DNA from 2 places in the Microbacterium sp. 1262 genome. Region 1 is predicted to be linked to the other one. Evidence: predicted binding sites of a transcription regulator. Region 1 holds the regulator's gene; the other holds the start of a gene.
The links. The regulator HspR, encoded in region 1, represses chaperone genes until heat shock. The targets are predictions, from matches to a motif close to AAGTTGAGTCNNNNNGACTCAACTT.
Positions count from the first base shown of each region.

Region 2: the regulator HspR is predicted to act here: its motif matches at 9,994-10,018, upstream of ABIC53_RS09530 (Hsp20/alpha crystallin family protein).

Region 1 covers NZ_JBEPKU010000001.1:2,285,968-2,301,581, reverse strand. The annotation lists gene dcd (dCTP deaminase) at 1-330, shown strand, start outside; gene ABIC53_RS10960 (winged helix DNA-binding protein) at 400-1,020, opposite strand; gene ABIC53_RS10955 (MarR family winged helix-turn-helix transcriptional regulator) at 1,133-1,657, shown strand; gene ABIC53_RS10950 (BCCT family transporter) at 1,736-3,403, shown strand; gene ABIC53_RS10945 (GNAT family N-acetyltransferase) at 3,474-3,920, shown strand; gene ABIC53_RS10940 (MFS transporter) at 3,927-5,384, opposite strand; gene ABIC53_RS10935 (response regulator transcription factor) at 5,498-6,217, opposite strand; gene dnaK (molecular chaperone DnaK) at 6,547-8,415, shown strand; gene ABIC53_RS10925 (nucleotide exchange factor GrpE) at 8,418-9,035, shown strand; gene ABIC53_RS10920 (DnaJ C-terminal domain-containing protein) at 9,047-10,051, shown strand; gene ABIC53_RS10915 (heat shock protein transcriptional repressor HspR) at 10,143-10,586, shown strand; gene ABIC53_RS10910 (hypothetical protein) at 10,855-11,493, opposite strand; gene ABIC53_RS10905 (hypothetical protein) at 11,576-12,169, opposite strand; gene ABIC53_RS10900 (glycosyltransferase) at 12,421-13,569, shown strand; gene ABIC53_RS10895 (glycosyltransferase) at 13,572-14,678, shown strand; gene ABIC53_RS10890 (helix-turn-helix domain-containing protein) at 14,940-15,614, shown strand, end outside.
Region 2 covers NZ_JBEPKU010000001.1:1,984,531-2,000,144, reverse strand. The annotation lists gene ABIC53_RS09585 (xylulokinase) at 1-987, shown strand, start outside; gene araA (L-arabinose isomerase) at 1,016-2,518, shown strand; gene ABIC53_RS09575 (aldose 1-epimerase family protein) at 2,551-3,486, shown strand; gene ABIC53_RS09570 (hypothetical protein) at 3,526-4,071, opposite strand; gene ABIC53_RS09565 (DUF4383 domain-containing protein) at 4,071-4,487, opposite strand; gene ABIC53_RS09560 (YdeI/OmpD-associated family protein) at 4,707-5,135, shown strand; gene ABIC53_RS09555 (asparagine synthase) at 5,180-5,797, shown strand; tRNA gene ABIC53_RS09550 (tRNA-Arg) at 5,874-5,946, shown strand; gene ABIC53_RS09545 (FAD-binding protein) at 6,071-7,324, shown strand; gene ABIC53_RS09540 (FUSC family protein) at 7,338-8,408, opposite strand; gene ABIC53_RS09535 (L-serine ammonia-lyase) at 8,498-9,907, shown strand; gene ABIC53_RS09530 (Hsp20/alpha crystallin family protein) at 10,058-10,483, shown strand; gene ABIC53_RS09525 (HNH endonuclease signature motif containing protein) at 10,622-12,001, opposite strand; gene ABIC53_RS09520 (MarR family winged helix-turn-helix transcriptional regulator) at 12,136-12,567, opposite strand; gene ABIC53_RS09515 (DUF2207 domain-containing protein) at 12,603-14,402, shown strand; gene ABIC53_RS09510 (hypothetical protein) at 14,703-15,035, shown strand; gene ABIC53_RS09505 (sodium:calcium antiporter) at 15,058-15,614, opposite strand, start outside.

The DNA of each region.
Region 1 (15,614 bases):
GACGTCGCCGCGCGTCTGGAGGGCAAGTCGTCGCTCGGACGCCTCGGCCTGATCACTCATTCGACGGCAGGATTCATCGACCCGGGGTTCTCGGGTCACGTGACGCTCGAGCTCGCCAATGTGGCCACTCTGCCCATCAAGCTGTGGCCGGGCATGAAGATCGGGCAGCTCTGCTTCTTCCAGCTCAGCTCGCCGAGCGAAAACTCCTACGGGTCGGGCCCCTACGGCAACCGCTACCAGGGACAGCGCGGGCCGACGGCATCCCGCTCCTTCCAGAACTTCCACCGCACCGACGTCGGCACCATCGACGCCGGATCGCGCGGCGCCTGACGCCCGTTCCGGGATGCACAGCGGCCCCGAGGTGGAGAACCTCGGGGCCGCCGTTCGGGATGTCGCGGGTCAGGCGGCGTTGCGCCCGGCCGCGAAGCCCGCGGTGAAGCCGCGCTCGAAGGCTCGCTCACCGCGGCGCGGGTGCTCACCGCGGTGCGGGTGGTCGCCGTGGTGCGGGTGCTCGCCGAAGCGAGGGCCGCAGCCGTGACCGTGACCGAAGCCGCGCCCGAAACCGTGCCGGCCGCGAGGGCCGAATCGGCGCGGTGAGCTCTCGTCCCAGCCGAGCTCACGGGCGATCGCCTCGAGCGAGGCGAGGGTCGTCGCGTAGTCCGCGTCCGTCACGGCGCCGCGCACGCGATCGCGGACACCGCTCACGAGACCGTGGATGCGGTCGCGCTCGCGACGTCCGTCCTCGGTGATGGTCCAGGCGCCGTCGCGCTCGACGGCCCAGCCGCGAGCCGCGAGGGAGTGGACGCGCTTGCCGCCGCGTTGCACGCGCTCGGCGAGGCCGGGGATGTCGCGCTCGCCCGCGAGGACGTCGAGCACGGCCCAGTCTCGGCGGTCGAGTCCCTCGGCGGCGAGCGTCCGATTCATCTCGCCGGCGAGGGCGGTTCCGGCCGCGCGCATCCAGAAGGGCAGCGACCGCGGGCGGGTGTCGGGCGTCTCGGGGGTGCTGTCGTGGTTGTTCATGGTGTTCCCTTCGTGGGCCGGCCTATCCGGCCTCTGATGCATGTCATCTGTCATGTGTATGCACTATGACATGTACCGCGGGTGCATGTCAAGTCGCATGTATTCTCGAAGCATGACGGCCGACGACGACCCGCGGATCGATGCCATCGCGGACGCCCTGGGGCGCCTGCGCGGACGGCGGCGGCCCGCGCCGGGCGTCGAGCGCGGACCGCAGGCGCACGAACCGTTCGGCGTTCACGGCGGACACGGCCCGCACGGCCATCACGGCGGCCCGTTCGCCGAGGGACGCGGCAGGATGGCGGGGCTCGCCCGCCTCCGCATGCTCGAGGCGCTCGCCGCGGCATCCCATCCGCTCAGCGTCAGCGAGATCGGTGAGGCGATCGGCGTCGATCAGCCACGCGCCTCGCGGCTGGTGCAGCAGGCGGTCGAGCTCGACCTGGTGCGTCGGGAGGCCGACCCCGACGACGCCCGCCGCACGCGCATCGCGCTGACCGGCGAGGGGCGCAGCTTCGCACAGAGCGTGCGGGGCGAGCGTCGGGCGGCCCTCGGCAGCGCGCTGGGCGGATTCACCGATGACGAGCGGGCCGAGCTGGCTCGGCTGCTCACCAAACTCGCCGACGCCTGGCCGCGCGGCTGAGCCATACCCGGTGTCATCGCGGCAGGCAACTGCCCTTCCCCGCTTTGCGTCGCGTCGGTATCCTGACACCCTGTATCGGTGAGCACCGAGAATCAGCCCTCTCCCGCAGAACGCATAGCCGCGGTGTCCACCCCGGGCACGATCGCCCGCTGGGTGTTCTGGCCGGCTGCGGTCGTCATCGTCGGGTTCAGCGCCTTCGCGATCATCTTCCCCACCACAGCCGAGTCGTTCTTCGGCGCCATCCAGACGTCGATCGTCGACTCGTTCAACTGGTACTACGTCCTCATCGCCGCCTTCTTCGTCGGCTTCGCGATCTTCGTCGGCTTCAGCCGCTTCGGCGACATCAAGCTCGGACGCGACGACGACGAGCCCGAGTTCTCGACGGGATCGTGGTTCTCGCTGCTCTTCGCCGCGGGCATGGGCATCGGCCTCGTCTTCTACGGCGTGAGTGAGCCGCTCAGCCACTTCGTGGACCCGCGTCCCGGCGTCACGGGCACCGAGCAGCAGCTGGCGCAGAGCGCTCTGACCCAGACCTACCTGCACTGGGGCGTGCACGCCTGGGCGATGTACGTCGTCGTCGGCCTCGCCCTCGCCTACGCGATCCATCGCCGCCGCCGCCCGATCTCGATCCGCTGGGCGCTCGAGCCGCTGCTGGGGAACCGGGTTCGCGGTGCTGCGGGCAACGTCATCGACGCGGTCGCCCTCGTCGGCACCCTGTTCGGCGTCGCGACCTCGCTCGGGCTCGGTGTCATGCAGATGGGATCCGGGCTCGAGTTCATCGGCCTCCCGCCCATGAACGACGCGATGCTCATCGGGCTCATCGCGATCGTCTCCGTCTTCGTCCTCTTCTCCGTACTGTCGGGAGTGACGAAGGGGATGAAGTGGCTCTCCAACTTCAACCTCATCGTCGCCGGCTTGCTGCTGCTGTTCCTGCTCTTCGTCGGACCCACGCAGTTCCTGCTGCGCGAGTGGGTGCAGTCGATCGGCGCATACATCCAGGACTTCATCGGTCTCTCCTTCACCGTCAGCGCGCTTCAGGGGGCGGCCGGCGAGGCCTGGCAGGCGCAGTGGACGTCGTTCTACTGGGGCTGGTGGATCTCGTGGGCGCCCTTCGTCGGCATCTTCATCGCGCGCGTCAGCAAGGGGCGGACGGTGCGCCAGTTCGTGGCGGGCGTGCTGCTCGTCCCGACGCTGATCGGCATCCTGTGGTTCGCCGTCCTCGGCGGCTCGGCGCTGTACCGCGAGCTCGAGCAGCCCGGATCGATGCTCGCCGCCGACGGGTCGGTGAACCTGCAGGGCGCCCTGTTCCAGCTGCTCGAGGGGCTGCCCGCCGGTGGTGTGCTGACCATCGGTGCCATCGTCCTGATCGCCGTCTTCTTCATCACCTCGGCTGACTCGGGTGCGCTCGTCATGGGCATGATCGCGACGGGCGGAAATCCCGAGCCGCCGCGCTGGGTGCGCACCTTCTTCGTCGTCATCACCGCCGCCCTCGCGAGCGCGCTCCTGCTGGCCGGAGGCCTGCAGGCGCTGCAGACGGCGGCGATCCTCATCGCCCTGCCGTTCTCGATCGTGATGCTGCTGATGTGCTGGTCGACGGTTCTGGCCTTCCAGCGCGAACGTCGTGCGTACGCCCGCGCGGAGCGGGCTCAGTTCATCGAGCGGATCGGCGACCACTACGGGCTCGAGGTCGAAGAGCCGAACGAACGGGGAGTGCGTTTCCCGTGGATCGGCGGCAGGCGCGGCTGATACCGCTGCAGCGAATCGTCGCGAAGGCGCCGGGCACGACCGTCCGGCGCCTTCGTCGTACGCTGGGCGGATGCCTCCGGTGTCTTCCGCCCGTCTGACCGATGTCCCCGCCGAGACGCTCTACCGCCTCCTCTGGCTGCGCGTGAGCGTCTTCGTCGTCGAGCAGGCCGCGGCCTACCCCGAGCTCGACGGCCGCGACCTCGAGCCCGACACCGAACTCTTCTGGATCGAAGACGGCGGACGCGTGCTCGCGACGCTCCGGCTGCTTCGCGACGTCTCGGGAAACGCCCGCATCGGCCGAGTGGCGACCGCGGCCGACGCGCGAGGCCGCGGTCTGTCTGCCCAGCTCATGCGCGCGGCGGTCGAGCGCGCCGTCGAGCGGTGGCCCGGCACCGCGATCGACCTCGACGCGCAGAAGCACCTCGCCGGGTGGTACGGGCGCTTCGGGTTCGAGGTCAACGGACCCGAGTTCTCCGAGGACGACATCCCGCACGTCCCCATGCGCCGCCCCGCCTGAGCCCGGTCAGCGGATGCCGGCCTGCTTCGGCAGTCGAACGAAGAGCAGCAGCACGAGCCCGAAGAGCAACACGACGGCGATGCCCAGCACGCCCCAGATGATGCTGCCGAACCAGGCGATGAACAACGACCACATGGCGGGCGACAGGAAGCTCGCGACGCGTCCCGTCGTGGCGTAGAGGCCGAAGATCTCGCCCTGCATCCCCGGCGGCGTCACCCGGGCGAGTAGCGAGCGGCTCGCGGCCTGGGCCGGCCCCACGCAGCCCGAGAGGATGAGCCCGGCGATCCAGAAGACGATCGAGCCGGCATCTCGCAGGACGAACAGCAGCACCGCGACGGCGATGAGGCCCGACAGGGTGGCCACGATCACGGAGCGCGCGCCGAAGCGATCGTCGAATCGTCCCGCGACGATGGTCGAGGCGCCGGCGACGAGGTTCGCGGCGATGCCGAAGACCATGACCTCGGTCGCGGAGAACCCGAAGGCGCGTGCGGCGAGGACGCCGCCGAAGGCGAAGACGCCTGCGAGCCCGTCGCGGTAGACCGCGCTCGCGAGCAGGAACCAGAATGTCGGGCGCTCGGTCCGGTAGAGGCGGACGATGTCCGTGACGAGGTGAGCGTACGCGGCGAGGAAGCCGACCTTCTCGGTGTCGTGCGGCGCGGTGCGCTCGGGCACGTTCAGCAGCAGGGGGATGGCGAAGACGATCGTCCATACGCCGCAGCCCACGGCGATGAGCCGGTAGGCGAGACCGTTGCTGGTGTCCATCCCGAACCAATCGGCGAAGGTGAGGGCGACCACCAGTGCGAGGGCGATGATGCCGCCGATGTAACCGAGCCCCCAGCCCAGGCCGCTGACCCGGCCGATCGTGCGGGGCGTCGAGACCTCCACGAGCATGGCGTTATAGTTGACGCCCGCGATCTCGGAGACGACGGCGCCGAGGGAGAGGACGATCGCGCCGTACCAGAAGAAGGCCGGGTCGGCGAAGGTGAAGAACAGGGCGAACTGCAGCAGCGCGAGGACGACGGTGAAGACCCCGAGCCAGCGCTTCTTGCGTCCCGACCGGTCGGCGGTCTGGCCGAGCACCGGGGCCAGCAGCAGGATCAGGATGCCGGCGGCCGTCGAGGCGACGCCGTAGCCGCTCGCCAACTCGGCGAGTGCCGCCTCCTTGACCGGGTCGGTGTCGGGCAGTGCCGCGATGTCGGCGGGAAGGAACGAGTCCGACACGAGGAACAGCGACGCGAACACGAACGTGAGGATGACGGAGTTGAACGGCTGCGTCGCCCAGTCCCACAGCGCCCACGAGATGACGGCCTTGCGGGGGACCGGCTGCTCGTCGACATCGCGACCCTGCATGGCGGCGATGCGTCCGAGCGCCTGCGTGTCGGCTGCGGTCGGCGGCGCGGGCACGCCGCGCGCGGAAGACATCGGGGAGCTGGGCCCACGGGGCGGATCGGTCTCGGGTGACATGCCGGGCACGCTAGAACCTCTCCGTGAACACTCGGTGCCGCCGGCCGGCGGCGTCACGTCGCGTCATCGCGACGGGGCCAGCGTATCCGTCGGGAAGGGGGTCGACGCCCTTTTCAGTCGCGACGCGCGAACCGATAGCCGATGCCGCGCACCGTCTCGATCCAGCGGCCGGTCCGGCCGTCGTCGCCGAGCTTGCGGCGCAGGTTCATCAGGTGGACCTCGACCGCGTGAAGGTCGTGGGGGCTGACGTGCTCGCCGTGCGCGCCGCTCTGCCGTCGGAGCATGAGCGCGATCCACGCTTTCTCGACGACGTCACCGGGACGCTGCATCAGGGCCTGCAGGACATCGAACTCGGAACGCGTCAGATCGAGGGAGCGTCCGTCGAGCTCGACGCGGCGCGAGCCGGGGCTCAGTCGCAGGCCGCCGGCTTCGAGCCATGCGCCCGGTGCCGCCTCGTTCGCCTGGAGCGTCCGCGGGCGCCGCATGAGGGCGTCGATGCGGGCCCGGAGCTCGTACGGGCGCCAGGGCTTGATGACGTAGTCGTCGGCGCCGCTGCGGAATCCCTCGACGGTCGCCGTCTCGTCGTCGACGGCACTGATGATCAGCACGTATCCGTCGTAGAAGGCGCGGATGCGGCGGACCGCCTCGAACCCGTCGATGCCGTCGAGCTTGACATCGACGGTGGTCAGGTCTGGACGCACGGCGCGCACCGCGTTGACGCCGGCATGCCCGTCTGCGAAAGCGTGAACGGCGAAGCCGTGCTGCTCGAGGGTCTGGGTGAGCAGGCTGCGAAGGTCGTCGTCATCCTCGATCACGACAGCGGTGCGGGTCATGGTCGTCTCCGGGCGCGACGCAACGCTCGACGACCGCCCATTGCGGGTCCGAGGTCGACGAGAGGCGAGTTCGGGATCACGCTTCTTGTCATGGGTGGACTCAACATATAGCGCGCCCCTGGGAGGAACCGATGATCGTGCCTCAGTCTTTCTCAGGTTTGGCTCAGGCGCACGAAATTGTGCAGCGCGGCGCGATGCGGAACTTGATACGCCTTGACTCAAGTTCGCTTGACACCATTTCGGGCCGGGAGTACAGTTGAGTCATCGCGGCTCAGGTTGGGCCGCCGCAGACTTCCGATCCCATAGAACCGCAAGTAAGGAGACAACTCATGGCACGTGCAGTGGGTATCGACCTGGGCACGACGAACTCCGTCGTGGCCGTCCTCGAGGGCGGCGAGCCCAAGGTCATCGCCAACGCCGAAGGGCTCCGTACGACCCCCTCGGTCGTCGCGTTCACCAAGGACGGCGAGGTGCTCGTCGGTGAGACCGCGAAGCGCCAGGCCGTCACCAACGTCGACCGCACGCTGACCTCGGTCAAGCGTCACATGGGCACCGACTGGAAGACCCAGGCGATCGACGGCAAGGCGTACACGCCGCAGGAGATCTCGGCCCGCATCCTCCAGAAGCTCAAGCGCGACGCCGAGCAGTACCTGGGCGACACAGTGACCGACGCCGTCATCACGGTCCCCGCGTACTTCAACGACGCCGAGCGTCAGGCGACCAAGGAGGCCGGCGAGATCGCGGGCCTGAACGTCCTGCGCATCATCAACGAGCCCACCGCAGCCGCCCTGGCCTACGGCCTCGACAAGGGCAAGGAGGACGAGCTCATCCTCGTCTTCGACCTCGGTGGCGGAACCTTCGACGTCTCGCTCCTCGAAGTGGGCAAGGACGACGACTTCTCGACCATCCAGGTGCGCGCCACCGCCGGTGACAACCGCCTCGGCGGTGACGACTGGGACCAGCGCATCGTCGAGTACCTGATCAAGCAGTTCAAGGACACGACCGGTGTCGACGTCTCCGGTGACAAGATCGCCCTGCAGCGCCTCAAGGAGGCTGCGGAGCAGGCGAAGAAGGAGCTCTCGAGCTCGCAGTCGACGTCGATCAACCTGCCGTACCTCTCGCTGACCGACTCGGGCCCCGTCTCGCTGTCCGAGACGCTCTCGCGTGCCAAGTTCGAGGACCTCACCAAGGACCTGCTCGACCGCACGAAGAAGCCCTTCGAGGACGTCATCCGTGAGGCCGGCATCAAGGTCGGCGACATCGACCACGTCGTGCTCGTGGGTGGTTCCACCCGCATGCCCGCCGTCTCGGAGCTCGTGAAGAAGGAAGCCGGCAAGGAGCCCAACAAGGGCGTGAACCCGGACGAGGTCGTCGCCGTCGGCGCCGCCCTGCAGGCCGGTGTCCTCAAGGGCGAGCGCAAGGATGTCCTCCTCATCGACGTCACCCCCCTGAGCCTCGGCATCGAGACCAAGGGCGGCATCATGACGAAGCTCATCGAGCGCAACACCGCCATCCCGACCAAGCGCAGCGAGACCTTCACGACCGCCGACGACAACCAGCCGTCGGTCGCGATCCAGGTCTTCCAGGGTGAGCGCGACTTCACGCGCGACAACAAGCCGCTCGGCACGTTCGAGCTCACCGGCATCGCACCGGCGCCCCGCGGCATCCCGCAGGTCGAGGTCACCTTCGACATCGACGCGAACGGCATCGTGCACGTCTCGGCGAAGGACAAGGGCACCGGCAAGGAGCAGTCGATGACGATCACCGGCGGCTCGTCGCTGCCCAAGGACGACATCGAGCGCATGGTGCGCGAGGCCGAGGAGCACGCGGCCGAGGACAAGAAGCGCCGCGAGGCCGCCGAAGTCCGCAACCAGGCCGAGACCCTCTCGTACTCGATCGAGAAGCTGATCGCCGACAACGCCGACAAGCTCCCCGAGGACGTCAAGTCCGAGGTCCAGGGCGACGTCGACGCGCTGAAGACCGCACTCGCGGGCGACGACGACGAAGCGGTGAAGACCGCGTTCGACAAGCTCAACGCATCGCAGGGCAAGCTCGGCGAGGCCATCTACGCGCAGGGTCAGGCCGACCAGGCGCAGGGCGCCCCGACCGACGCTCCGACCGGCGACGCCGGCGCGACGGCATCCGATGAGGACGTCGTCGACGCCGAGGTCGTCGAAGACGAGGAAGACAAGAAGTAATCATGACCGACAAGGACTTCGAAGAGCCGCACGGCGATGACGAGGTCCTCGGCGAGGAGGGGTCGGACGCCCAGGCGTCCGGCCCCGACGCGCACGGGGCCCCCGGAGCATCGGATGCCGCGGCTGCGGACGACGAACTGACCATCGACGACATCCTCGGTGCGACGCAGTCCGACGAGGCCGCCGTCGCGGAAGCACCCGCCGAAGAGCACGACCTGCTGCTCGACCTCAAGCGCGTGCAGGCCGAGTACGCCAACTACCGTCGGCGTACCGAGGACCAGCGCGAGGCTGAGATCGAGCGCGCCAAGGGCTCGGTCGCGAAGGGCCTGCTGCCCGTGCTCGACGACCTCGACCGTGCCGACAAGCACGGCGACCTCGTCGAGGGATCGCCGCTCGCGGTGATCGCGGACAAGCTCCGCGGGGTGGTGGCACGACTGGGCGTCGAGTCCTACGGCGCCGCCGGCGACGCGTTCGACCCGCAGCAGCACGAGGCGATCTTCCAGGCGCCCACCCCGGGCACGGCCGAGCCGACGATCCTCGAGGTCGTCGAGGTCGGCTACCGCCTCGGCGGCATCGAGCTGCGTCCGGCGAAGGTCGTCGTCGCGGTGCCGGCCGAATAGGAGGCAACGACATGGCCAGTCAGGACTGGTTCGACAAGGACTTCTACAAGGTGCTGGGCGTCTCCAAAGACGTCTCCGACACCGACCTGAAGAAGACCTACCGCAAGCTCGCGCGCAAGTACCACCCCGACTCGACGCAGGGAGACCCCGCGGCCGAGGCGAAGTTCAAGGAGATCAGCGAGGCGTACTCCGTGCTCTCCGACAAGGAGCAGCGCGCGGAGTACGACCAGATCCGGGCGATGGGGTCGGGCAGCGCCCGCTTCACCGCGGGTGGCCAGGGCGCCGGTGGCTTCGAGGACGTCTTCAGCGCCTTCAACCAGGGTGCGCGAGGCGGTGCCGGAGCTCGCGGCGCGGACTTCGACGACATCTTCGCGATGTTCAACCAGCAGACGGGGCGGTCGAGCCGCTTCGGGTCGGGCGGCTTCGGCCGCTCGACCGGGGGCTTCCAGGGCTTCGGCGGCCCGCAGCGCGGTGCGGACGTCACCGCACGGACGACGCTCGACTTCGCCACCGCGGTCCGCGGTGACACCGTCACGCTCCAGGGCGAGGACGGCAAGCCGTTCAAGGTGAAGATCCCGGCGGGTGTGAAGGACGGGCAGAAGATCCGGCTCCGCGGTCGCGGGCGTCCCTCGCCGGACGGCGGTGAATCGGGTGACATCGTCGTGAGCGTCACGGTCCGGCCGCACCCGGTCTTCACGCGCGACGGACTCAACCTTCGCGTGGTGGTCCCGGTGACCTTCACCGAGGCGGCCCTCGGCGCCACGATCGAGGTGCCGACGCTGGGCGGCGACCCCGTCAAGCTCCGGGTCGCGCCCGGCACCCCGTCGGGCCGCGTCCTGCGGGTCAAGGGGCGCGGCGTGAGCACGTCGAAGGGCACGGGCGATCTGCTGGCCGAGGTCCAGGTCGCCGTTCCCGCGCATCTCGACGAAGAGGCCCGAGCGGCCCTCGAACGATTCGCGGAGGTCGAGCCCCGCGAGAACCCCCGCGCCGACCTGATGAACAAGGCGCGCGGCTGACACATTCGTCTCGACCCGTCGCATCCGATCCCCTCGGGCGGACGCGGCGGGTCGCCCGACGACACTCTCGACGCCCAGGAGGTGACCAACCATGGCTGATGACGACATCGACGAGGACGCCCCGATCTTCGCGATCGCGGCCGCGGCGGAGCTCGCGGCCATGCACGCGCAGACCCTCCGGCAGTACGACCGGCTGGGCCTCGTGGTGCCCGGGCGCACGCAGGGAGGGTCGCGTCGATACTCGCTGCGCCACATCCGGCAGCTGCGAGAAGTGGCGCGGATGTCGGCGGAGGGCATCAGCCTGCCCGCCATCGCACGCATCCTGGAGCTCGAGAACGAGGTCGCGGGACTCCGCCGCGAGGTGCGCGACCTCGAGCAGCGTCTGCGCGACGAGATGCAGCAGCGCCCCGGCGCGCGAGTGTTCGCCGCCGGCGCCACGGGTGCCGTCGTGACCCTGCGTCACGGTGCGCGCGTGCGCCGGGCGACCGAGGTCGTGCTCTACCGCCGCCCCTCCGACCCGCCCGCGCAGTCGTAGCCGACCCGACGCGAAGGGGCGTTATCCGACGCGCGCACCGACCATTCGGGTCGGTTCGAGCGTGGGGCGGGGATGTGGGCAGGGGTCCTGCACAGGCGGCGCGACGGAGGTCGGATGTCGAACGGGCTGGGGAGATCTCGGGGTGGGTGCGGAGGGCCGACAGCCTGGACGGGTGGCACGCACTCCTGCTGAACTCCCCGAGGCGCTGCCGGGTGCCTTCACGGTCGGGAGGGCGCGCGCGACCGGAGTGACGCGCGGCAGACTCCGTTCAGCCGACCTGGCCGCGCCCTTCCACGGCATCCGCTCGCGTGCGCCCGTGACGGACGTGCGCGCGCTGGTGACCGCTTATCTGCCGAAACTGCGCGCGGGCGAGCACATCAGTCATGCCACGGCAGTGGCTCTCGTCGGCGGCTGGATCCCCGGGCGGCTGCGCGCGCAGGTGGATGTCGCAGCGCCGCGACCGCTCGGGCGTGCCCGTGGTGTCGGGGTGCGCGGGCACGAAGCTGCCGCGGCGAGTCTGTGGCGATTCGGACCCGTTCCGATCGCGCACCCGGCCGTCGCCTGGTGCCAATCGGCCGAGCTCATGGACGAACGCGAGCTCGTCATCTCGGCAGACTCCCTTATGCGCAGGCATGATCCTGTCTTGTCGATCGAGCAGCTCCGTGGAGCGGTGGCGGAGTGGTCCGGTCGGCGCGGCGTACGCGCGCTCCGACTCGCGTACGAACGCTGCCGGGAACGCACCGACTCGGTTGCGGAGACGGAGCTGCGTCTCGACGCCGAAGACCTCGGAATGACCACCTTCGAGGTCAACGCGGTCATCCGCGATGAGGCCGGGCGCTTCGTGGCCTATGGCGACCTCGTCGACGTCGAGCGGCGCGTGCTCCTGGAGTACGACGGTCAGCAGCACCGGCTCGACGACGCGCAGTACGGCCGCCGATCAGGCGGGGGGGGGGGGGGGGGGGCCAGTCGGCGGGGGCAAGTCGGCGGGGTCAGGCGGGTGGGAGGCGCAGCGTGTTGGCGGACTCGTCGAGGGTCAGGTCGTCGACGACGCGGAGCGAGCGGGCGAGGTGATCGAGCTCCTCCAGAACCGTCCCCACGCGCTCGCGGTCGCTGCACACGGCCGACAGCGTGACGAGATGGGTTCCCGTGTCCCAGGTGTACGAGACGAACGGGGGAGTCCGCGGGTGAGGCGGCAGCGTCATGACGAGCTTCTCGCCCGCCCCGAGGTAGGGGGAGCGGAAGTCCTCGGTGTCGTCGTACTCCATCGGCATCATCGCTCGCGCGGTGCGCACCTGCGGGGTCGCCTCCTGCATCTGCGCGAGGACGACGAGCAGCTCGGGGTCGGCCTTCCACATCCACGCTCGCACGCGCCCGTCGGCTCGGCGCATGAGCATCGGCACCGCCTGGCTCGCGGCCCACGCGGCGAAGCGTCCACCGGGGCGGGGCGCCGCTCCTATCGCGGCGTTCGCCTGGCTCAGCAGCATCCCGATCGCGCGCTTGCGAGCGCGGCGTCCGGAGAATCCGAACGATTCGGTGACGGCAACCCAGCGGGCGGGATCGGCATCGGCTTCGAGTCGGGCCATGACCCCAGCCTAGGGATGCCGCCTGGGTGCGCGCGGGGCGTCGCGCGCAGCGTCCGACGCGGCCCGAGTCGGTTTCCCCCAACGCCGTGCCGCCTCCCGGGAGCCCCTATACCGCTCGGGTAAGCTCGGGGCCGCCGCGTCGGCCACAGCCGGCGGCACGCCGCCGTACAGATTGGGCCTGACCCGTGACCGAATCCACGACGACCGAGGGTGTTCCCGCCGAGAGTTCTCGCGCGCCCCTGACCATCGTGATGGGCGCCGACACGTTCGCCCCCGATGTCAACGGAGCCGCCCGTTTCGCCGAACGCCTCTCCGCCGGCCTCGCCGCCCGCGGTCACGACGTGCACGTCGTGACCCCCAGCGTGAAGCACTCCCAGTCGGGAGTCTTCACCGAGAACATCGAGGGTGCCGACCTCACCGTCCACCGCCTCCCCGGGTGGCGCTGGTACCCGCACGACTGGCTGCGTTTCGTGCTGCCCTGGCGCTCGAAGCACTACGCCCGGCGCGTGCTCGACTCGGTCAAGCCCGACGTCGTCCACAGCCAGTCGCACATCGTCATCGGCCGCGGACTCACGCGCGAGGCGAAGAAGCGCGGCATCCCCGTCGTCGCGACCAACCACGTCATGGCCGAGAACGTCATCGACTTCACGACGCTGCCGCCGTTCCTCGACAAGATCATCATCAAGCTCTGCTGGGACGACGCCAAGCGCACGTTCCTGATGTCGCGCGCCGTGACCACCCCGACGCGCAAGGCCGCGCAGTTCCTCGAGGACACGATCGACATCTCGGGCGTCATCCCGATCAGCTGCGGCATCGACAAGCGCAACTACACCCCCGACCTGACTCCGCGCGAGCACCGCCGCATCCTGTTCGTCGGGCGCCTCACGACGGAGAAGCACGTCGAGGTCACCCTGAAGGCGGTCGCCAAGCTCGCCCCCGAGCTGGACGTCCATTTCGACATCGTCGGCGGCGGCGACCAGCGTCGGAACCTCGAGCAGACCGCGCAGCAGCTCGGCATCACCGACCGCGTCACGTTCTATGGGCGCACCGACGAGGCCGACCTCCGCGCGGCATACACGCGGGCCGACGTCTTCGCGATCGCCTCGATCGCCGAGCTGCAGTCGATCGCGACGATGGAGGCCATGGCCTCGGGCCTGCCCGTCGTGGCGGCGGATGCCGTCGCCCTGCCGCACCTCGTCCAATCGGGTGTGAATGGCTACCTCTTCGAGCCCGGCAACGTCGACGACCTCGCAGACAAGCTGCGGCGCGTGCTGACCGCCTCTCCCGAGGAGTACCTGCGGATGCAGCAGGCCTCACTCGACGGCGTCGAGATCCACGACATCGAGCGCACTCTCGACACGTTCGAGAAGCTCTACCGCGGCGAGCCGCTCGACGCGTGACGATGCGGCTCTTCTTCGACGCGCGCTACATCCGCACCGATTTCCACGACGGCATCAGCCGCTTCTCCCATGAGCTCGCTCACGCGCTGTTCGCGGCGGCGCCCGCCGAGGGTGTCGAGGTCACGTTCATCGTGCACGACCCCGCGCAGCTGCCGTTCCTCCCGGCAGGGGCGCCGCACGTCACGCTGCACGCGCCGACCTCCATGCTCGAGCCGTTCGCGGCGCTGCGGCTGAACCGGCACCGACCCGACGTCGTCTACTCGCCGATGCAGACGATCGGGGCCCTCGGTCGGCGGTTCGCGCTGATCCTCACGCTGCACGACACGATCTACTACCGGCACCGCACACCGCCCCGCGATCTGCCGTGGTTCGTGCGCTTGGGCTGGCGGCTCTTCCACCTCTCGTATGCGCCGCAGCGGGCGACGCTGAACGCCGCAGACGTCGTCGCGACGGTCAGCGAGACGAGCAAGCGTCAGTTCGCCGACGTCAAGCTGACCAAGCGCGAGGTGGTGGTGCTGCCCAACGCTCCGCAGCGTCTCGCCGAGCTGGCGCCCGCGACGGCCATGCCCGGGGCTGCGAAGCCGCAGAACATCGTCTACATGGGCTCGTTCATGCCCTACAAGAACGTCGAGACGCTCGTCCGGGCGATGCAGTGGCTGCCCGGCCGCACGCTGCACCTGCTGAGTCGGATCTCCGACGGTCGACGCGCCGAGCTCGAGGAGCTCGCGCCCGGCGGTGCCCGCATCATCTTCCACGGCGGAGTGACGGATGCCGAGTACGCCGCGCTCCTCGCCGATGCGGGAATGCTCGCGACACTCAGCCTCGACGAGGGGTACGGGCTGCCGATCGCGGAAGCCCTGGCGCTCGGGGTGCCCGCGGTGGTCAGCGACATGGCGATCTTCCATGAGGTCGGCGGCGACGGCGCGCTCTACGTGCCGCCGCGCGACCCGCGAGCCTTCGCCGCGGCCGTCGAGTCACTCGATGACGATGCCGCCCGCGCGGCGCTCGTCGCGGCGGGTCGTGCGCACATCTCCCGATTCACCTGGGCGGAATCGGCGTCGCGACTGCTCGCGGCATCCCGTCGCGCCCGCGCGCGCCGCGACCGCTGACGGCGACCGCGCTCCGGCGCGGTGACCGCTCGCGCTCGCGGTGTGTGGGCGCCGATTCCTCTGCCGGCGGCACGCGTGTCGGGTCGGTGGGGACGCGGCGGTAGCCGTCGCGTGCGACCACCGCGAGCGTGCCTGTCACGGCGGCGATCACGAGGAGGACGAGTGCGAGAAGAAGGATGTCGGAAGGCATGGCAGAAACGCTACGATGAGCGTTATCCTGCCGATACTGGCGGATGAGACGGTATTCGGAGGAATCCTGCCATGCACACGGTCGCTTGCGTCGTCCAGCCCGGGTTCGCGCCCTTCGAGTTCGGTCTCGCGTGCGAGGCGTTCGGTCTCGACCGCAGTGACGAGGGCATCCCGAACTTCGACTTCCGGGTGGTGGCACCCGATCCGGGGGCGGTCCCCGCCAATCTCCCGTTCTCACTCAACGTCGACGCGGGACTCCAGTTCGCCGACGAGGCCGATCTGGTCGTCATCACTCCCATCCCGCGCGAGAGCTGGGACTCCGTGGATAACCGCGTCACAGCCGTCGTCCGACGTGCGGTCGAGCGCGGCGCATGGGTGCTCACCGTCTGCAGCGGAGCCTTCGTGGTCGCGGCATCCGGTGTGCTCGACGGCAAGCGCGCCACGACGCACTGGCGCTACGCCGAGACCATGGCGCAGATGTACCCGCGCATCGAGGTCGACCCCGACGTGCTGTACGTGCAGTCGGACCGGATCATCACGTCTGCGGGTACCGCGGCGGGGCTCGACGCCTGCCTGCACCTGCTGCGCATCGAGCTCGGGGCCGAGGCGGCGAACACGATCGCCCGGCGGATGGTCGTGCCGCCCCTCCGCGACGGCGGGCAGGCCCAGTTCATCGCGCGTCCGCTCCCCGAGGCGGCATCGCTGTCGCTCGCGCCCATCACCGACTGGATGATCGCGAACCTCGAC
Region 2 (15,614 bases), 300 kb from region 1:
CTGTTCGACGCGCACAGCGCCGGGCGACTCCCCGCGAACCTCCGTGCTCTGCTGCCCGAGGTCCGCGTGGCGGGTCAGGCCGCCGGCTCGCTGACCGCGGCTGGTGCCGCGCTGCTCGATCCGTCCGGCGTGCTGCGGCCCGGCATCCCGTTCTGCCCGCCCGAGGGCGATGCGGGCACCGGCATGGTCGCCACCGAGGCTGTCGCGCCCCGCACCGGCAACGTCAGCGCCGGCACGAGCATCTTCGCGATGGTCGTGCTCGAGCGGCCGCTGCAGTCCACGCATCACGAGATCGACGTGGTCACGACGCCCGCGGGCGATCTCGTCGCGATGGTCCACTGCAACAACGGAGCAAGCGAGCTCGCGGCCTGGGTGGGGATGTTCGAGCGATTCGCCGCAGTGTCGGGATCGGCGCTCGACGCGGACGCCGTGTACGACACGCTGTTCCGTGAAGCGCTGTCGGGAGACGCGGATGCCGGCGGCCTGCTGGCGTACAACCACCTCGCGGGCGAGCCGATCGCCGGCACCGAGGAGGGCCGTCCGCTCTTCGTGCGCGCCCCCGACAGCCGGTTCACGCTCGCCAACGCGATCCGGGCGCAGCTCTACGGCGTGTTCGGCACGCTCGCGCTCGGCATGCGCGTGCTCGACCGCGAGGGGGTGCAGCTCGACCGGATGTTCGCCCATGGCGGCATGTTCCGCACCGCCGGGGTCGCCCAGCGATTCCTCGCCGCCGCCCTCGGCGCCCCGGTCGCGGTCGGCGACACCGCCTCCGAAGGCGGGGCCTGGGGCATCGCCGTCCTCGCCGACTACCTCGTCCACGGCGACGGTCTCGATCTCGACGCCTATCTCCGCGAGCGCGTGTTCGCGTCGGCGTCGATCGACGTCGCCGAGCCCGACGAGGCGGATTCCGCCGGCTTCGCCGCCTATCTCGACCGTTACGACGCGGGGCTCGCCGTCGAGCGCGCCGCCGTCGCCGCCCTCTCCTGACCCGTCCGACATCACCGGAAGAAGAACAATGACCCTCTCCACCTCTCTCGAGCAGTACACCGTCTGGTTCGTGACGGGCAGCCAGAACCTCTACGGCGAGGAAACCCTGCGCCAGGTCGCCGAGCAGTCGCAGCAGGTCGTCGACGGCCTCGCCGGGCTGCCGGTGCGCGTCGAATGGAAGCCGGTGCTCAAGGACTCCGAGTCGATTCGCCGACTTGCGCTCGACGCCAACGCCGACGACTCGGTGATCGGCGTCATCGCGTGGATGCACACCTTCAGCCCGGCCAAGATGTGGATCACGGGCCTCGACGCTCTTCGCAAGCCGCTGCTGCACCTGCACACGCAGGCCAACGTCGAGCTGCCCTGGGCCGACATCGACTTCGACTTCATGAACCTCAACCAGGCCGCTCACGGCGACCGCGAGTTCGGCTACATCCAGACCCGCCTCGGCGTCTCGCGCAAGACCGTCGTCGGCCACGTCTCGAACCCCGAGGTCACGCGCCAGATCGAGGACTGGCAGCGAGCCGCGGCCGGCTGGCAGGCCGCCCGTACGCTCAAGCTCGCGCGCTTCGGCGACAACATGCGCTACGTCGCCGTCACGGAGGGCGACAAGACCGAGGCCGAGCTGCAGTTCGGCGTCCAGGTCAACACGTGGGGCGTGAACGAGCTGGCGGATGCCGTCGCCGCGGCCTCCGACGCCGACATCGACGCGCTCGTCGAGGTGTACCTCGCGCAGTACGACGTCGCCGAGGAACTTCTTCCCGGGGCCGAGCGTCACCAGTCGCTGCGCGACGGCGCGGCGATCGAGATCGGGCTGCGTTCGTTCCTCGAGGCGGGCGGGTTCGGCGCCTTCACGACGTCGTTCGAAGACCTCGGCGCGCTCAAGCAGCTTCCCGGGCTCGCCGTCCAGCGCCTCATGGCCGAGGGGTACGGCTTCGGCGCCGAGGGCGACTGGAAGACCGCGATCCTCGTGCGCGTCGCCAACGTCATGGGTTCGGGCCTGCCCGGCGGGGCGAGCCTCATGGAGGACTACACCTACGACCTCGTTCCCGGTTCGGAGCGCATCCTCGGGGCGCACATGCTCGAGGTGTCGCCGTCGCTGACGACCGCCAAGCCGCGTCTGGAGATCCACCCGCTGGGCATCGGCGGCAAGGACGACCCGGTGCGCCTCGTCTTCACCGCCGACCCGGGTCCCGCCCTCGTGGTCGCGATGAGCGACATGCGCGACCGCTTCCGCCTGACGGCGAACGTGGTCGAGAACGTCGAGGCTCCCGACCTGCCGAAGCTGCCCGTGGGCCGGGCGATCTGGAAGCCGGCCCCCGACTTCGCCACGTCGGCCGCGTGCTGGCTCGCCGCCGGTGCCGCCCACCACACCGTCATGACGACGGCCGTCGGTATCGAGGTGTTCCGCGACTTCGCCGAGATCGCCGGCACGGAGCTCGTGGTCATCGACGAGGACACGACGGTGCGAGGATTCCAGAAGGAGCTCCGCTGGAACCAGGCCTACTACCGCCTGGCCCGCGGACTGTGAGCTCCGAGGACCAGAACCGAGAGGGGGCGCCCGTGGCGGCATCCGGAACGTCGTACGTGCTGCGATTCGGCGACGCCGAGGCGATCGTGGCGAGCGTGGGGGCGTCGTTGCGCTCCTTCCAGGTCGCCGGACGCGACCTCGTCGTGCCCTACGGCGAGGACGAGGTGCGCCCGGGATACCGCGGTGCGACGCTCGCACCGTGGCCCAACCGCGTCGTCGACGGTGAGTACGAGGTGGCGGGCACGCGCTACCGCCTCGCCCTCACCGAGCCCGAGCGCCACCACGCGCTGCACGGCCTGGTGGCGTGGCTCGACTTCGAGCCCATGGTCGTCGGGGGCGACCACGTGACGCTCGGCGCCACGATCGTCGCGCAGACCGCCTACCCGTGGACCGTGCGCATCGAGACGACCTACCGGCTCGGGGCCGACGGCCTGACGCAGACAGTGCGTGCGACGAACGAGAGCGCGGATGCCGCGCCCTTCGGCACCGGCCCGCACCCGTATCTCGTCGCCGGATCCGCGCCGCTGGACGAGTGGACGCTCGAGCTGCCTGCCGACCGCGTGCTCGAGGTCACCCCCGATCGGCTCTCGCCGGTCGGGCTGGCCGACGTCACGGATGTCGCCGAGTTCGACTTCCGCCAGCCGCGGACGCTGGGCCCCGTCGAGATCGACCACGCGTTCACGGCGCTCTCACGTGCCGAGGACGGCATCGCCGCCGTACGGGTGACCGACCCGTCGGGAACCGGTGTCGCGATCTCGTGGGATGCCGTGTGCCCGTGGGTCCAGGTTCACACCGCAGACCTCCCCGGCGGGCCGGCTCAGCCGGGGCACCGCGCGGGTCTGGCCGTCGAACCCATGACGTGCGCGCCGGATGCCTTCAACGCCTCACGGTACGACTACGACGCGGGGCTCGTCTTCATCGAGCCGGCCGACACGGTCGAGGCCTCCTGGCGCATCAGCGCGATCTGACCGGATCCGAGCTGTCCGAGCCGCCGAGCGGCGGCTGGATCAGTGGCTGTGCTCGGTGGAGAAGAGCGGGTGGTCGGAGTGGCTCGGGGCGGCCCGGCCGGCTTCCGTCGCGCCCAGCGCAGGCGTGACGAGCCCGGCGACGATGACGCAGCCTGCGACGAGTCCGATGACGCTCGTCCGCGGGGCGACGGGGGCGTCGGCGGGGGAGGTGCCGGCGGACGCAGAGCGCGCCCGGCGCACGACGGCCGCCGCGGCCACGCCGTACGACACATGGAGAAGCGCGGTCACGCCGACGGCGTGCACGCTGATCCGCATCGGGTCCGCTGCGAGAGCGAGCCCCGATACGACCGTGCCGACGACGGCGATGGCCATCGCGACGCGGGGAGCGACGAGGCGGCCGCGGGTCAGGGCGGCGACGCCCCAACCGAGAGCGGCCGCCCCGACGACGGCCGCGAGGACACCGACGCCGCGGTCAGCGACGCCGGTGCCCTGCGTGATCATGCCCGCGCCCACGCCGAGCTGAAGCAGGCCAGCCCCCCACGCGGCGAGCGTGGGCCAGGAGCGGGTGAGCGCGGCGGTGTTCATCAGGCGACGGCGTGGCGACGGTTGTCGACGGCGCGGTCGGTGCCGAGGCCGACACCCAGCAGCACGAGGGCGCTGGCGAGGTGGAGGAAGTGGTCGGCGGTGTTCAGGGCGAGCACGTTCGCAGCGCTGTCCTGGATGAAGAAGCCGACGATGCCGAGCAGCAGGTAGGCCGCTCCGACGGTGACGTTGACGCCCTTCGCGGCGCGGACGCCCGAGAGGCCGCCGATGAGCAGCGCGGCACCGATCAGGAGGTGCGCGATGTTGTGCAGCGGGTTGACCTCGAAGATGCCGAGCAGCAGACCACCCTCGGTGGCGATGAAGTCGACGCCCGCGGTCACGGTGAAGCCGAGGAGGCCGACGAGGATGTAGACGGCGCCGAAGATGATTGCCACGAGGCGGTTCGGTGATGTACGCATGAGGGTTCCCTCCCATTGGGCGACGGATGTCGCGGTGCTGCGGTTGTTCGGTGACAGTGGCAGATCGGTTTGCCTCTGACGGAGCCCGGGGCGTCCGATCTTGTGTGAGTCGTCGATATCGATGGGGAGTAATGCCCAGGCCGTGACGCGAGGCTACGGTCAGCGATCTCACGGCTCACAGGCCTTGTGCGCCCTTATCGGGCGGTGGTATGGAGGAGCGTGCGATTCGAGACCACGCTGTCCCAGTTCGGCAACAACACCGGCATCGAGGTGCCGTTCTCGGTGCTGGATGCCCTCGGCGGCGGCCGTCGCCCGGCGGTCTCGGTCACGGTCAACGGGTTCGCTTTCCGCAGCACGGTGGGGTCGATGCGGGGTCTCGCCCTCATCCCCTTCTCAGCGGAGCGACGGCGCGAGAGCGGGCTTGCGGGAGGCGACCGGATCGTCGTCGACATCGAGCTCGACGACGCGCCGCGCGAGGTCGAGGTGCCGGCCGATCTCGCCACCGCCCTGACGGATGCCGGGGCGAGTGAGGCGTTCGCCGCGCTGTCGCCGAGTGCGCGCAAGGCGCACGTCGTGAACATCGAGTCCGCGAAGGCGCCCGAGACGCGCGCGCGGCGGATCGCGGCGGTCGTCGCCAAGCTCGGCTGACACGCGCGCCCCGTAGGATTGGGGTGAGGTGAGGAGGGGCAGCGTTGGCCACCCGTCAAGCGCGTACCAAGAGCTCGGAGATCGTCGCCGAAGGTTTGTACATCGCCTCCGCGGCGACCCGCCTCGCGCTCAAGAACGCCATTCTCGTCGACATCCTCGCCGATGGGCGCGACTTCGAGGCCGATCGTTTCCTCGACGACGCGCGTGACGCGCTGATCTCGCTCGCCGAGGAGGCCGAGGCCGACGCCGAACGCACCCACCGTGAACGCAAGGCGGCGAGCGGCCGCTACAGCGATTCGAGCGGAACGCACGACTATCGCAGCCGTGATGTGTCGAACCTGCGGCGACGGCGGAAGCAGTCGCTGCGGATCGCGAAGGAGCTGCGCGAGCGCGCCGCCGACGAGGCCGAGCTGCGCAAGCTCATCGCCGACGCGCGCGAGGCCGCGTGGGGCGAGGTGGCCGGAAACATCGATCGCACGCTGCGGATCGAGGCGGCGCGGCCCGATCTCGAGCCCGACTACGAGCGCATGCGCACGGCCCGCATGCAGGCCCTGCGGATGGTCGATCTGCCGCGCCTGCGCTCGCAGCGGCGCAATGCTCAGCGCCAGGCGGTCGAGCGCGACGAGGCCGTGGATTCCGCGGTCGCGCCGGTGATCGATTAGCCACTCCGCGCTCGATTCGCTCTTTGCGCGAGAGCGGGCTATGCTTGACGACGGCCCGGGAGAGATTCCGGGACATGCGCCCGTAGCTCAATGGATAGAGCATCTGACTACGGATCAGAAGGTTAGGGGTTCGAGTCCCTTCGGGCGCACACTGTGTTGAGACAGTGAACGAGAAGCCTCCGCTCTGCGGGGGCTTCTTTGTTTTCCTGGCTGCTCCCGCCGACTTTGTTGCGTCGCTATACATTCTCGGCGGGTATCGCGTAGCGTGGGTTCGTGACCGAACGGAACTGGGCCGGAACGCACACCTTCGCCGCCGAAGCCGTGCTGACACCGACGACGATCGCCGAGGCGCAGCGGTTCGTCGCCTCACACGACCGCATCCGGACGCTGGGAACGCGGCATTCCTTCAACGATCTGGCCGATACTCCCGGCACCCTTCTCGACCTGACGGCGATCGCGCCCGACATCGAGGTCGACGACACGGCCCGCACGGTGACAGTGGGGGCCGGCACGCGCTACGCCGTGGTCGCGCGACACCTCGCCGATCACGGCTGGGCGCTGCACAACATGGGGTCGCTGCCCCACATCTCCGTCGGAGGTGCGACGGCGACGTCGACGCACGGCTCGGGGGATCGCAACGGATCCCTCGCCACCGCCGTGCGAGCGCTTGAGTTCATCGGCCCGGGCGGCGAGCTCCGCACGGTCTCCGCGGGCGACGCCGACTTCGCCGGCAGTGTGGTCCACCTCGGCGCCCTCGGGCCGGTCGTCCGGCTGACGCTCGCGATCGAGCCGACGTATCAGGTGAGGCAGGACACCTACGCCGGCCTGACGTGGGATGACCTCTTCGAGCGATTCGACGGGGTGACGGCAGCCGGTTACAGCGTCAGTGTCTTCACACGCTGGAACACGCCCGACGTCGGCGAGGTATGGGTCAAGGAGCGCCTCGACGACACCGCGGCTCCCGACATGCCGGAACGAGTGCTGAGCGCACGCCGGGTGACGGCGAAGGCGGACTCGCCGGCGGCCGACGGGGTCGACAACACGACCGAGCAGGGCGGCGTCCCGGGCGACTGGTGCGAGCGTCTGCCTCATTTCCGCATCGATGCGACGCCGTCCAACGGCGACGAGATCCAGACGGAGTACTGGGTCGACCGGGCTGTCGCCGTCGACGCCATCGCCGCCGTCCGCTCGATCGCCGACCGGGTAGAGCCCGCCCTCCTCGTCACGGAGCTGCGCACCGTCGCCGCCGATGACCTCTGGCTCTCTCCCGGGTTCGGACGTGACAGCGTGTGCATCCATTTCACCTGGAAGAACGAGCCGGATGCCGTGCGCACGGCCATCTCGCACGTGGAGCGGGCGCTCGCCCCCTTCGATCCGCGCCCGCACTGGGGCAAGGTCTTCTCGATGCCCATCAGCGGATCGCTGCCGCACCTGGATGACTTCCGGGAGCTCGTGGCGCGCGTCGACCCGACGGGGAAGTTCTCGGGCCCCTACCTCGAGCGGGTACTGGGCATCCCCGCGCGCTGAGGAGCCCCGCGGCTCAGGTGAAGGGTCGCGAGGCGTCGATGATGCGGCTGAGGTCGACGGCGGTCCGCGTCCACGGTGAGATGCGCCCGTCGTTGCGGGCGGGAACCGTCTCGACGACGCGGGCGAGCGCCTTCTCGGCATCCTCGACCGTGGTCGCGGCGGCGGGGTCGCCCAGAGGGCGAGCCACGGCTCGGGCGGTCGCACGGACAGCCTCGGCGAGTGCGGCACGCGGGGGCGCGGCATCCGGTGTGAGGGGCAGCCCGTCGATGCCGTCGGCCAGCTCGATCGTCTGGCGGACGGTGTTCTCGAGGGCGCGCAATCGGCGGTTGTTCTCCGTCTCGATGCCCCGTCGGCGACGGGCGAGCGGATGCGCTTTGCGGCTGCGTGCGGCCTCGCGGACGTCGGTCGACACGGCGTCGAGGATCTCCTCGAGATAGCGCTGACCGGCCTCGTCGGCCGGTTCGCCGTCGGCGATCGAGGTCGCGAGCATCTCGAGCCGGTCCGATACGGCGTCGCGCAGCTGCGACAGGCGTGTGGAGGCGCGGCGGAGGTAGAGGGGCGGAATGATGGCGAGATTGACGGCGACGCCGATGACGACGCCGAACGCCATCGTGACGAGGTACGACACCGAGAAGCCGCCCGCGTCGTTCGCCCCGAGCAGCAGTACGAACAGGGCGGCGATGGCGATCCAGTCTCGGCCGGTGCCGAGCGCTCGGATGCCGCCGACGGCGACGCCGACGCCGACGACGATCGCCACACCCACGATGCGGGGGCTGGGGCCCGACACGAACCACAGGCCCACCAGGCCGATCGCGATGCCGATCGCCAGGCCGCCGACCGCCTGCAGGCCGGCCTTGGCCGAGTCGGCGATCGTCGGATACATGCTCACGAGCACGCCGAGCGGAGCGTAGTAGGAGTACTCGTCGTGCGCGAAAGGTACGTACGGCGCGAGATACCAGGCGATCGCAGCGGCGAGGGCCGCCTTGCCGGCGAGCAGCAGACGAGAGAGCGCGAAGGCCTCTCCGCCCGCGGTCCGCGCCGCGGCTTTCAGCGAGACAAGGCGGGGATGGGGTACGGCGGTCATCAATCGCGACGATAGGCGTACAGCGCGCCCGACAGCAGCCCCTTGACGCCGCCGGGCCCGTACGGCAGATGCTGGCGTAGCCTGGGCGAGTGAGCGCTTACGTCTCGGCGTTCGAGCTGTTCTCCATCGGTGTAGGACCCTCGAGCTCCCACACGGTCGGCCCGTTGCGTGCTGCCCGTGCTTTCGTCGTCAGGCTGGAGGCCGCGGGGCGGCTTCCCGAGGTCGCACGGGTCGGCTGCGTGCTGTACGGGTCGCTCGGAGCGACCGGGATCGGGCACGGCACGCCCGACGCCGTGGTCGCAGGGCTACAGGGTCATGCGCCCGAGACCGTCGATCCCGACGTGGTTCGCGGCGCGTGGACCGAATGGGTCGACGGGTCGCCCCTGGTGCTCGCGGGGTGGCACGCGGTGCCGTTCTCGCGGAGCGACGTGACCTTCGAACCGCGGACGCGGCTTCCGGAGCATCCCAACGCGATGACCCTGAGCGCGTGGGACGCCGCGGGCGATCTCGTCGCGTCGGAAACGTATCTCTCGGTCGGGGGCGGCTTCATCCGACGCGCAGGCGAAGCCGCCGAGGCGGGCGGACGGCGCGGAGGTTCGGGCGCTGTCGCCTGGCCGTACCGCTTCAGCACCGCGGCGGAGCTGCTCGAGCTGTGCGAGCGCGAGCAGATGAGCATCGCCGGCCTCGCGCGCCGCAACGAGGAGGCACTCCGGCCGGAGGCCGAGGTCGCTGCCGGCCTCGACGCGATCTGGGATGCCATGGCGGGGTGCGTCGAGGCGGGGCTTCGAGCCGACGGCACCTTGCCGGGGATGCTGCGCGTGCGGCGCCGGGCGGGGGCGATGCGGGCGCAGCTCGAACAGGCGGAGGCGGCGGGTGGGCGTGAGCTGCCGGGGGAGTGGCTCGGTGCTTTCGCGCTCGCCGTCAACGAGGAGAACGCGTCGGGTGGACGCGTGGTCACCGCGCCCACCAACGGTGCCGCAGGAATCCTTCCGGCGGTGGCTATGTACTGGTGGCGGTTCGCGGCGAAGTCGCGGCTCGCGTCGGAGGATCTGGATCGGCGCCGCGGCATCAGGCGGTTCCTGTTGACCGCGACGGCGCTGGGGTCGCTGTTCAAGGCGAACGCGTCCATCTCGGGTGCGGAGGGCGGCTGCCAGGCCGAGGTCGGATCTGCGTGCGCAATGGCTGCGGGAGGCCTGACGGCGGTCATGGGCGGCAACAGCGCGCAGATCGAGAATGCGGCGGAGATCGCGATGGAGCACCACCTCGGGCTCACGTGCGACCCGGTCGGTGGCCTCGTGCAGATCCCGTGCATCGAGCGCAACGCGATCGCGGCGTCGACGGCGGTCACCGCGGCGCGACTCGCGTTGCGGGGTGACGGGCAGCATTACGTGTCGCTGGATGCCGTCGTCGAGACGATGCGCCAGACCGGGATCGACATGTCGCACAAGTACAAGGAGACGAGCGAGGGCGGTCTCGCCGTGAACGTCGTCGAGTGCTGAGAGGCCCTCCCGCGCCCCGTCTTCGGGGCGCTGTTCGCTGTGCGAGAACCCTTGGCACTCGATGGGGGAGAGTGCTAATCTGGATGCAGTTGAGCCGAGACGGCTCAACTTTCAGATCTCAACACGAAGCATCAGAGAAGGGAAAGATCGATGGCTACTTATGACCCGTTCCGCGACCTCGACCGCATCGCCTCGAGCCTCTTCGACACGCGCCGCGGCCCCCGTCGCATGCCGATGGACCTCTACCGTGACGGCGACCACTACGTGATGACCGCCGACCTGCCGGGCATCGACCCGGGCTCGGTCGACATCGACGTCGACGGCCAGCTGCTGACCATCCGCGCCGAGCGCACGCTCGCGAGCGGTGACGGAGTGAAGTGGATCACGCGCGAGCGTGAAGCCGCGAGCTTCCTGCGTCAGCTGAACCTCGGCCAGGGCGTCGACACGGAAGGCATCGCCGCGACCTACAACAACGGCGTCCTGACTGTGACCATCCCGGTCAGCGAGAAGGCCAAGCCGCGCAAGGTCGAGGTCACGACCGACGCAGCCGCGCCGGTGGTGCCGATCGAGAACTGATCGCGCAGATCCGCGTTCGCACGACGGGCGGCCGCAGCTCTTTCGGGGGCGGCGGCCGCCCTTTCGCGTATATCCCCCAGCGCCCGCGACCGATTCGAAGGTGCGCGATGCGCGCGCCCGACTGCGTGGCTGCAGCACTCAGAAGGGTGGCGGTTCGTCCGGCGGTGGTCCGCCGGGTGCGGCATCCGGTGGCGGGTCCGTGTCGATGGTGAAGCAGACCGCGGGTATGGGGACGTCTTCGCGGTAGACCCTGCCCAGGGGTGAGGTCCATTCGAGGACCCCGCCGCCGACCTGCCTGACCTCCCACTTCGTGAACTGCTTCATCGAGTGGTGTCGTTGGCAGAGGTGGGCGAGGTTGAAGATGTGGGTGTGCCCGCCGAGGGCGTAGTCGATCGTGTGGTCGATCTCGCAGCGGAGCGCGGCTCGTCGGCATCCGGGGAACCGGCAGTGCTGGTCGCGGGCCATCAGGAGTTTCTTCATCGAAGCGGTGGGCCGGTAGGTGTCGATCTCGACCGGGGTGCGGGTGACGGGGGCGATGAAGAGCCGGTCCCACTCGCTGACCTGCCCGGCGAGCTCGCGTGCCGTGTCGGCATCGATCAGCGCAGCGCCCACCGCTTCCGCGGGGTTCTCGTCCTTACCTATCAGCGTCTCGGCGGTGACCGCCACCTGAACCCGCGCGCGGATCGCCCCGAGGCCACCAGCCCGGTCGATCCCATACGTCGGGTCAACGACCGGCGCCCCGCCGAGCACCAGGTCGCCGAGGATGTCGGCGCGCAGCTGATCCATCGTCCTGGTGTCGGCGGGCTTACCCGACCCAGCGGCATCCGCCCCGGCACCTTCCGCCCCATCGCCCTCCGCCCGGGCGTCCTTCACGGACTGCCCCATCTGCGTCAGCCGGTCGAGCATCCCGGCGGCGATGACCGTCGGAAGGTTCGCGACGAGATTCGACATCCCATCCGACCGGTGGAACACCCGTACGCACCGCTCCGCCGCCGCGGTCTTGTGCCGGTCGGTGAAGGTCTGCGGGTGAAGCCGCGCCGCCAACGCGTCCAGCGCACCACGCACGCGCGAGGGCACGTCCCGCTCACACACCCCGATCGCGGCTTCCGCGAACGAATCCCGCACCTCAGCTGGCACCCCCGCGCCGACCCGCACGACCACATCGACGTGGCCGCGTTCGATCCGCCGGTGCGCCCATGCGTCCAACACGGCGGGGTAGTCATCGATGACGGTCATCGCGTGGTCGATCTCGCCCTGCAGCCGCCGGTCCGTCAACCGCGCCATGCCCGCTGCTTCGGCCGCGACCGACCGCAGCTCCATGTCCGACGCCATGCTCCGCACCCCATCACGGCGAGCGTCGTGCAGCGCGGCGTGGCCCAGGTCGGCCAGCGCCCGGGTGCGAGCGATGTCAGCGGCGTGAGAGAGGTCAAGGGCCTCCGCGTATCTCGCAAAAGCGAGCGCTTGCGACGGCGTGACGTCGTCGCGTCGCGCCTCGCCACCCCCGTCACTCGCCGTCATGTTCCCATTGTGACAGCGGGGTACGACATCCGAGTCGAACCTATGTTCGGTTGTCGAAAGTCGGGGCACCGTTCCGCCTGGGGAGGAAACGACACCGAGCGACACCGCGCGACCGGCTCCGGTCCGCGCGGTCGTCAGGACAGACGTCGCAGCTTCGTCGTCAGCTGCTCGAGCTGCTCGAGCTCTTCGGTCGACAGCACCGACATGCGTTCGGCGATGGAGCGGCCGTGGGCGGCGGCGAGTCGACGAAACGCCGACATCCCCTCCGGCGTCGCCGTGAGCATTGCGCCGCGGCCATCCGTCGGGTCGCCGCACTTGGTGATGAGGCCGCGCGCGACCATCCGATCGACCAGGCGCGAGACGCTCGGCTGGCTGATGAGCATGTTCGCGGTGACGTCTCGCAGGCGAGCGCGATGGCCCGTGCCTCGCGCGACCGTCAGGAGCACGTCGTACTCGGCCTGGGTCAGCTCATCGCCGGCGAAGTCATTGCTGATGTCGTCGAAGATCTCGTGCTGCGCGCGGAAGAGACTCTCCCACGCGGCAACGGCGCGACGACGATCGTTCATGGCGACAACTTTACTGCCCGCCTAAGCTGGTCGGCATGATGCGTCGCACCCGGGCGGCACTCGCGATTGTGGTCCTCGTGCTGATCACGGGCCTTTTCGGGCTGGCGGTCCCTGCCGCGGCATCCGCCGACGAATCCGCCGATCTCGACGCCTTCGTCTTCGATTCGCTCGCCGTGGACTACACCCTCAGCCGCGACGAGGACGGCACGGCCAGGATGAGGGTCGTCGAGACCTTCGTCGCCGATTTCCCCCAGTCCGATCAGAACCGGGGCATGCGCCGCCTTCTGCTCGAGACCTACAACGGGCAGCCGCTGCATCCGGAACTCATCTCGGTCACCGACGAGAACGGCGATGCCCGTCCCGTCGAGACCGACAGCGAAGACGGCACCCTCGGCATCCTGACGCGCGGGCCCGAGTACCTGCACGGGCCGAACACCTTCGTCTTCACCTACGACCTCGAGAATGTCGTGTGGGACTTCCCGGACACCGGGCTCGAGTTCTACTGGGACGTCAACGGCACCGACTGGAATCAGCCGTTCCGGCAGGTGACGGCCACCTTGCGGGTCGACCCCGCTATCGCGGACGCCCTCGCCGGCCGGCAGGCCTGCTATGTCGGCGAGCAGGACAGCACCACGCCGTGTCCCGAGATCGTCGCCTCACCGGACGGAACCGCGATCACCGCCTCGGCGACCAACCTCGCGCCGCACGAGACGCTCACTTTCGCCGTCGGGTTCGAGGAGGGCACGTTCGAGGTGTACGACACCGGGTTCCTGGCGTCGCCGCTCGGATGGCTCCAGTCCGGGTCGACGGCGCTGCTCGCCGGCGCCACCGGCTGGGCGCTGCGCAATCGCCGGCGGTACCTCCGCGACGAGCCCGGGCGCCCGACGGTCATCGCCGAGTACGCGCCACCGCGCCGCATCGATGCGATCGACGCGGCGGTGCTGTTGCAGAAGACGTCGAAGGCGATTCCCGCCGAGGTCCTCGAGCTGGCGCTGGTGGGCGCCATCCGCATCGTCGACGATGGGAAGAGCCGCTGGGGACGTGCGAAGCTGCAGGCGGAGCTCGTCGACCCTCGGGCCGCAGACGAGAACGGGCGCAGACTCCTGCGCGGCATGTTCCCGCATCACCGTCGTGGCGAGGTCTACCGCTTCGGCTCCTCCGACACCCGGCTGTCCACCGAGACCCAGCGGGCGCTGAAGATGGCCAAAGACAGTCTCCGCGGTCGCGGCATGTACAAGCCTGTGCCGGCGGGAGTGCGTGGCTGGCCCGTCGCCGCATGGGCCATCGCGGCGGGTCTGGTCATCCTGTTCGGTGCGCTCGCGCTGAACGCTTACGTCCACCCCGCACTGCCCATCGTCGGCATCGTTCTGGCGGCGGCGTCGTTCCTGGTGGTCGTCTTCGCGGTCGCCGGTGAGCCGCTGTCGGACACGGGGGCGGAGATCCGCGACCACCTGCGCGGGCTCGACCTCTTCATCCGGTGGGCCGAAGCCGACCGCATCCGGATGCTGCAGTCGCCGACCGGCGCTGAGCGCGAGCCGGTCGCAACGGACGACCCCCGGGAGATGCTCCGGATCTACGAGCGGCTGCTGCCGTACGCCGTGCTGTTCGGCCGCGAGAAGGAGTGGGCTGCGCACCTGACGGCGCTCTACGGCGACGCAGGCATCGCGACGCCGGGGTGGTACGTGGGAACGGCGGCGTTCGATGCGTCATCGTTCGCGGCAGGTATCGGCACGCTGTCGTCGGCGGCATCGTCGTCGTCATCGACCTCGGGCGGGTCGAGCGGGGGCGGGTCTGCCGGCGGGGGAGGCGGCGGAGGCGGTGGTGGCGGCGCCTGACGCGTCGTCACGCGCGGTCGTCACGCGCGGTCGGCTCTCGCGGCCGGAAAGCAGTTGAGGGTCCGACCGAAGAGGCATTCGGTCGGACCCTCGTCCCTTTGCACCAAGAGTTTCCTGCAATCACATGCCGGTGGCTGCCACAGCAAAACAGCTACCGTGCGAGCACTCTATAACGGCGAGGTAACGACGAGCAAGGGTTTTCCCGTTATCTTTTCGTAATCATTGGAAACGCTGAGCCGGCACCTCGACGACATCCGGTTTTCGGCCTCCGCAGTGCCGCGGGTCTGTCAGGATGAGCGCGTGCACGCCCACGGCCGAGACACCGCCAGCGGACCCTTCGTGGTCACGCTCGTCGTCGACCTGCCGATCGCCAAGCCCGATGCCCTCGAGACGATCGCCTTCGTATCGGACGGGGCGATCGAGAATGCGGGTACGGCCTTCCCGCGCGTCGGGCTGGGCCGGGACGTGTGGGCCGAGGTGCAGATCCCGAAGTTCGCCGACCCGCCGCCGCTCGCCGTCGACGTCTGCTCGGACGTGTCCTGGGATGTCGCGGCGACGGAGGCCGCGCGGTTGGCCGATGCGCTGCGGCGGGTCGGATGGTCGGTGCGGTCGCCGCGCTCCGACGAGGTCTGAGTCGCCCGCGCGTCGCGGTCGGTCACGCGGCGACGGCGAAGAGCCCCGCGATCCCCGCGCCGTAGAGAACGAGCACGGTCAGCGAGTCGACACCCATCCCGGCGATCCGCTTCGCGGGCCGGAAGATGAGTCCGATGACGTAGACGAGCGTCAGCAGCGCGGCCAGCGCGGTGAGGTAGATGTCGGCTCCATTCGCCTGCGGCAGCACCGCCTGGCCCGAGATCAGGGTGGCCACGAGGAACAGCACGGGCAGGAACGCATTGCCGCCGAAGATGTCGCTCATCGCGAGATTGTCGTCGCCCTGACGGATGGCCTGCAGCCCCGTGGAGATTTCCGGCAGCGCGGTCGCGAGCGCGAGGATGGTCGCGCCGAACAGCACACCCGACAGGCCGATCTCGTCGGCGATGGCGTCGCCGACCCGCTCCAGCACGACACCGGCTCCGAGCGTCGCGAGCGCGGAGACCGCGAAGATCGCGACGACCGCCCCGGTGCTCATCGAATGATGCGGATGCCGCGGCTTGGCGCGCCGGTGGCCCGGGGTGTGTTCACTCGCACCCGGCGACGTGCCGTTCTCGTGCC